Regions from separate parts of the Alteromonas sp. KUL17 genome, predicted to be linked through region 2. Evidence: predicted binding sites of a transcription regulator. Region 2 holds the regulator's gene; the other holds the start of a gene.
The links. Region 2 encodes FNR, which switches genes on or off when oxygen is low (the NO sensors DNR and NnrR bind a similar motif). Its sites were predicted from a motif close to TTGATCTAGATCAA; they were not measured.

Region 1 (3,420 bases), on a different contig from region 2:
GGTCGGTAATACGGCTATACCACCTTCGCTCTGTAAATTGTTGAGCGCAAGATTCAACGAATTGGTTCTTAACTTTGCATCGCGAAGTTGAGGGTAAGCAGTAAGCAACCAGTCTCTTGCCTTAGTTCCCCAATCAATAGCCACAAAATCTGCTGCATCAATAGACTCAGACGCTTGTCCAATTCTATATAGCGCCAAATCCTGCTCTAGCAATACATCACTGTTTACTTCTTCAGATTTCAACGGTTCAGTGGAGAATGATAAGTCTGTCACCCTTTCGTGCAATTGTCGCGAAAGGGTATCTAACGTAAGAACTTCAGCCTTTACTGACCAATCGGGAAACGAGTTGTGTAGGTGGCTGAGCATCTGAGGCAATAACAGCTCGCTCGCCAGCTGTGTTGCGCCGCAAACAACATATTCAGAGGATTGAATTTGGAGCTCTTGTTTTGCTTCGTTTAGCGTTGCGCATAATTGCCTAGCGTAAGGCAGAAGTTTCTCACCAGATTGAGTGAGCTGTATACTGTTGCGTTGCCTAATAAAAAGCGTGGTATGAAAATACTCTTCAAGTAGCTTTATGCGCGCACTGACTGCAGATTGAGTAAGGTAAAGGTTTTCAGCCGCTTTACCAAAGTGACGAGTTTTTGCCACCTCTATAAAGGTGGTGAGAAAGCGTATATCCATGCTTATTGTACAACCGAATCAAAGTGGGTCTAAATTGACACAGATAATACGGCAAGTAAACACAAAAGCACAGAAGCGCACCGCTATAAACGGTACGCTTTATTAAAATTTCACCAACTCGCTGAATTAATACTCTTCTTGGTGCAGGCGACGCTGTTTGTCACGGCGTTGCAGGTCACGCTTCTGCTTTTCCTTTACAGTACTTTGACGTTTGGAATTTGGCTTTTTAGCGTGAAAATCTTCCTCTTCTACCGAGTCCCATTCATCACGCTGGTAACGATAGTCTTTACTCATTGACTTCTCTGGGTTGTTAACACACCTCAATTATTATCTTAAGCGACAAAATAGAAAACGAATTTTAATCATCGTAGCGACAAGAATTTTTGATTATTCCCATCAGTGATTTTCATAGACTTTTAACGTCCAACTCATTTACGCTCGTGTAATAGCGACGCCCGTTGCAGGGCCAATAAATAAAAGCTTACATTTTACTTTAATTTCAAAAACTTAGACATCTCACGCTTGAGGTTATCCCCTCGCACTTTCTGTATACTTTTCAAACGTAATCTAAAATTTAGTGTTAGATTTTATACCGTTAAAAATTTTTTATTGATAAGAGAAAAATCTTTTGTTTTATCTTCGTTTTTAATTATCTTAAAAGTGCGCTGAACAAAACATTACGTTGGGTACAACATGAAAAGTTTAGCTATTCGACAATCTGCAAAACCTTATATTGACCGTCAGAAGTTTCCATACGGTTTTCGTAAATCAGGTGACTTCAGTATCACTGAAGCCGATCTTCTAACCCACTACGGCAAAACACTGCTAGGACTTGAAAGTGGCGAATTGTCGCCTGAAAGTGATGATGAGAGACATTTCGTCGAATTCGTTACAGGTAAAGTTGAAGCTAGCAATAACCTAGAAAAAGCCTGGGCGAAATACGTCAGATTAGCAAGGGGCAAAAAGCACTTCTACACCCTTCACAGCAGTGCGAGTAACCAATCAGACTATGATGAAGACTACTCTGATGAAGAATTCGATGTAGCATAATGCTACAGCATTGCTAAAAAGCTCGCTCCGGCGAGCTTTTTTGTTATTGAACAAATGATCTCAATCAACTTCAGACAAGAACAAAATGAAGAAACATTAAGGACTGTCTACACTTAGTAGTAATACAGAGTGATGTGCAGTGAATTGTGCATTTCATTCTGAAAAACGAGCCCATGCAAAGGAGGCGCAACGATGATCATTAGTTCAAAACAGCTTACTCACTTTTCTATACATGCCCTTGATGACAAAGTGGGCGGCATCCGCGATATCCTTTTCGATGACGAAACCTTCACTGTTCGCTACTTGGTCGCAGATACCAATACTTGGCTACCGCTTAGCCGTAAAGTGGTGATATCACCTATATCTGTCAAACAGTTAGATGAAGATAGTGAGTCTGTTCATATCAATATGACAGTTGATACATTAAAAAACAGCCCCTCTATTGACGAACATAAGCCTGTGTCACGTGAATACGAAGAAAATCTCTTCAAATATTTTGGTTACGGATACTATTGGATTGGACCAGGAGCTTGGGGGGAGTTCGCACATCCAAATGAACTGGTCGAATTACAGCGCGCTGAAGAGTCTGAAACTGAAAACCCGAAAAAGAGCACCAACCACCTGAGAGCAGTGGGCGAAGTTGGTGGATATGAAGTTGCTACAACCACTGATAACGTTGGCCACATCAGTAACTTCGTCATTGACACCGAGAGCTGGAAGATAATCATGCTAGTGGTAGATACCAACAACTGGCTTCCGGGTGGCAAACATCTCGCACTTCTGCCTAGCGATATTGAAAGTATAGACTGGGCGGCGCACAGCGTAGTAGTGAATTTAAGTCACGACGAATTGGTTGATAGACCTGAAGTGGAAAGTGAAAAAATATCTGAAGAAGGCTATGTGCCTATGCTTTGCGATCAATTGAATAAAAACGGAAATTAATAACCGAAGAATGTCACTGTTGGCGATTTTTAGTTAGGAACTTTACAATGTCCGTTGTTGAAGGCGGACATTGTAGCTTAGGATACAAAAAGAAAATTACTCGCAGAAAAATTCGTACATCAAAGCAATCAAACGCTTGACGCGCTCGTCTGCTAAGCGGTAGTAAATAGTTTGACCTTCCCTTCTTGTGGCCACCATCTTTGATTCTCGCAATAAAGCAAGATGCTGAGAAATCACTGGCTGCGAGACGCTAACAACTTCGAGAAGTTCGGTTACCGATTTTTCCTCTTTCAGCAACGAACAAAGCACCATAAGGCGTGTTTTATTCGCGAATTGCTTTAGGAAGATCTCGGCTTCCGCAGCGTGTTCCATTATATCATCTGAACCTATTACCATATCCTCGGACATAAGCACTCTCTATCTGTAAAGTATTTCGGCACCAATTTAGCCATTTACTATACTAAAGTATAAGACATTTTGCCGACCTGCCAATTTATGCGACGAATCCCTGTATTTTACATTGTTTTATTACGCTGACATCAATATATTAGATTTTACTTATTTTAACCAAGTTTAGGCAAAAAGGAAAAGTATGCTTATAGACATGAAGACTCGAATAGAAAACATAGACGATAACTTACGCACTGTATCTGCGGAGCAAGCGGCCAGTGAGTGCCGAAACAATAGCGGTATACTGATTGATGTACGAGAGAGTGCCGAAGTTGCCAATCAGCCCGTACCTTCTGC
Region 2 (3,420 bases):
TTCTTGCCAGCGCTGATGTGGCAATTGCAGTGGGTAATGCCACAGACGTGGCTAAAACTGCCGCCGACGTGATACTGCTTGGCGATCAGCTGCTTTCTGTACCAGAACTTATTCGAACTGCGCACCAAGTGAAGCAAAAAATAAGGCAAAATATTGGCTGGTCGGTAGGTTACAACGTTTTGATCTTACCTTTCGCCGTATCAGGCCTACTTTCACCGTGGATGGCTGTTGTTGGTATGTCGTTAAGCAGTATCATTGTGGTCACAAACTCAACGCGACTTTTGAGCAAATAGCATGAGTATTATTTACGTATTAATTCCAATCGCCATCATCATTGTTGCCGTCGCTATTGTGATATTCTTTTGGGCGGTGAAAACCAATCAATTTGAAGATTTAGATCGCCAAGGTTATAGCATACTGTTTGACGATGATCTTCCGCCAGAAGAAAAAAAGCTAGCTGAGCAACGCAAACAACTTCAAGACAGTAAAGTAGACAAAAGCCAAGCGCCACATGGAAGGGATTAACTACTTCTCTGCCTTTCTTATCGGCTTAGCCGGCGGAGTTCACTGTGTGGGAATGTGCGGTGGAATTGTCGCTGCGCTAAGGATGGTATCGCCTAAAGGCGCTTCAGCACTACCCTATACCCTTGCCTATAACATGGGACGTATAGTGAGCTACACCATCGCCGGAGCAATAACCGGGGCACTTGGAAAAATTGCAGCAGATTATATACCTCTTGCCAACTATGCCCTTTCCCTACTTAGCGGAATCATGTTGCTTCTACTGGCGTGTTATTTGGGTAAGTGGTGGACTGGTTTAACGGTGCTGGAAAATGCGGGTAAAGGCCTATTTTCCAAAGTCCAGCCGCTTTCAAAACGCTTTTTGCCATTTAAGACCCCTTTAAGTGCGTTGCCTTATGGTTTTATTTGGGGTTGGCTTCCTTGCGGTTTGGTGTATTCCACACTTACCTGGTCTCTCGCGGCGGGTAACGCGCTAGAAGGCGCTGCTATTATGTTCTTCTTCGGTTTGGGTACATTACCCACCTTGCTCGCTGCAAGCGCTGGTAGCCAATATATTGTTCGAAGTTTTCAACATAACCATTTTAGACAAATTATTGCAGTAATAATGGCAATATATGCAGCTTATCTTATTCATGGCGCAATCGTTTAAAAATGGGTGTATTATTGTCGGGTATTCTTTTAGAGAGCGTGCATTATGAGCAAAGGAAGCCAATTTTCTATTCACTGTCAAAACTGTAGTTTCAGTCACCTGTGTTTACCGGTGGCGTTGAACAAAACAGAAATCGAGTCTCTTGACGATATTATTGAACGCAAGAAGCCGCTTCATAAAGGTGACACGCTGATTCAAACTGGTGATAAATTCCGTTCTCTATTTGCAGTGAGAACCGGTTCATTCAAATCATTTGTGACTAATACCGAAGGTGAAGAACAGATTACCGGCTTCCACTTTCCTGGTGACATTATCGGTTTCGATGCATTAAGAGAGAACAAACACCAAAGCTATACCTCTGCGTTAGAAACTGCCATGGTGTGTGAGCTTCCCTACGAGACCCTCGACGAAATGTCAGTGCAATTTCCAAAGCTGCGCCACCAGATCATGAGCTTCATGAGCGCTGAAATAAAACAAGATCACGACATGATCATGCTTTTAAACAAGCGAACCGCAGAAGAGCGCTTACTGTATTTCATCTCACACCTGTCGCAACGCTTTGAAGAGCGTGGCTTTTCCCATAGAGAATTCCACTTAACCATGACGCGCAACGAAATTGGAAACTATTTAGGATTAACGATTGAAACGATTAGTCGTCTGTTAAGCCGTTTTCAAAAAGACAACATCATAAAAGTAGACGGCAAGCTTATTACTATTTTGGATTTCGATAGGCTAAACACCAAACTAGCGGCGCTTAACGGCCCTAGCGTTGTCTGCGGTTAGTCCTTTTTAAGTGTTAAATAAGGCGCGCACTAAGCGCGCTTTTTTGTAACCTGTGTTAGCCACCTACCTGCCCTTTCAGCGCCACGCCGGTTGCTCCATATTCAATTAGGTAGGTTCACTCATGGTCGCCTCGTAAAATTCTTGATCTAAAACAACTTACGTTTTTCCCAATGTCGTTTATAGTTAGTATTAGAAAGCTTCGATTTCGACAGCCGCTACTAAGTTTCGTAGTTAGGGGGACGTTATGATTGAGTGTAAACGAATTCTGGCCGTGGTAGATGCCGAGCGCGATAACCAACCTGCACTAAGCCGTGCTTATGAACTCGCTTCAAAAACAGGCGCTTCAGTTACCGCCATGATGGTGGTATACGACTTATCTTATGATATGACGACCATGCTTAGCCCGGATGAGCGCGAGTCAATGCGCGATGCAGTTACAAAGGAGCATGCAAAATGGCTTGCCACCCACTTAAGAGAACAAGGATTCACTGAAACTGATATCGTTGTTGAATGGAATAATCGCGCGTATGAATCGATTATTTACTACACCCTAAACAATCAGATAGATTTAGTGGTAAAGGCAACCAAAAAGCACGACGATCTTGCTTCTGTTATTTTCACCCCCACCGACTGGCATTTAATGCGTAAATGCCCTCGCCCAGTATTGCTCGTTAAAGAGCACGACTGGCCAGAAGGAGGAGAGATTATTGCTGCAGTAAACGTAGGCAGTGAAGACGATGAGCACGCCGCACTTAACGATAAGCTCACCCTCATTGCTAACGACTACGCCTCTTTATTGAAAGGGAGCGTAAATTTGGTCAACAGTTACCCTTCTACACCACTTAATATCGCCATAGAAGTGCCTGAGTTCGACCCCGATACCTATCACGACGCGGTAAAAAATCATCATTTAAAGGAAATGCGTAGTCACGCGTTAAAGTACGGTATTCCTGAGAACAAATGCGTAGTAAGAGAAGGCCTTCCGGAAAAAGTTATCCCGCAAGTGGCAAAAACACTAGATGCAGAGCTGGTTGTTATTGGTACCGTTGGCCGTGTGGGCATTTCAGCGGCCCTAATTGGTAACACTGCAGAACACGTGATCGACGAACTCAATTGCGATGTGCTTGCTATTAAGCCAGATGGATTTGTGTCGCCGTTGTCGGTGTAGTCTTTTTATCAGTACCACATAGCCCGTGTTTGCCGTTACTTAGCGGCCAACGCGGTATGTCACCAACAAATTTAACTTCACAAGCATGGTCTCGAAAAGCCGCTTTAATGTATAATGGTGGCTTTATCACAAACCAAGCTAGTTAATTATGAGTTTAGGCACAAACAGTGCTGACGCGTCGCCATTAAATGCTGCGCAAAGTAAGCAAAAGTACAACTTCAACAAACTTCAGAAACGACTTCGCCGCAATGTGGGTAAAGCCATTGGCGATTTCGGTATGATTGAAAACAACGACAAA

Region 1: the regulator FNR is predicted to act here: its motif matches at 1,786-1,799, upstream of KUL49_RS12275 (PRC-barrel domain-containing protein).

What each region holds. Positions count from the first base shown of each region.
Region 1 is NZ_BJKJ01000012.1:111,570-114,989, forward strand. Features, by position in the region: gene KUL49_RS12265 (LysR family transcriptional regulator) at 1-681, opposite strand, end outside; gene KUL49_RS20815 (hypothetical protein) at 808-975, opposite strand; gene maoP (DUF413 domain-containing protein) at 1,375-1,731, shown strand; gene KUL49_RS12275 (PRC-barrel domain-containing protein) at 1,924-2,673, shown strand; gene KUL49_RS12280 (helix-turn-helix transcriptional regulator) at 2,770-3,081, opposite strand; gene KUL49_RS12285 (rhodanese-like domain-containing protein) at 3,266-3,420, shown strand, end outside.
Region 2 is NZ_BJKJ01000003.1:101,988-105,407, reverse strand. Features, by position in the region: gene KUL49_RS03810 (heavy metal translocating P-type ATPase) at 1-293, shown strand, start outside; gene ccoS (cbb3-type cytochrome oxidase assembly protein CcoS) at 295-525, shown strand; gene KUL49_RS03800 (sulfite exporter TauE/SafE family protein) at 512-1,171, shown strand; gene fnr (fumarate/nitrate reduction transcriptional regulator Fnr) at 1,217-1,954, shown strand; gene uspE (universal stress protein UspE) at 2,199-3,122, shown strand; gene ttcA (tRNA 2-thiocytidine(32) synthetase TtcA) at 3,271-3,420, shown strand, end outside.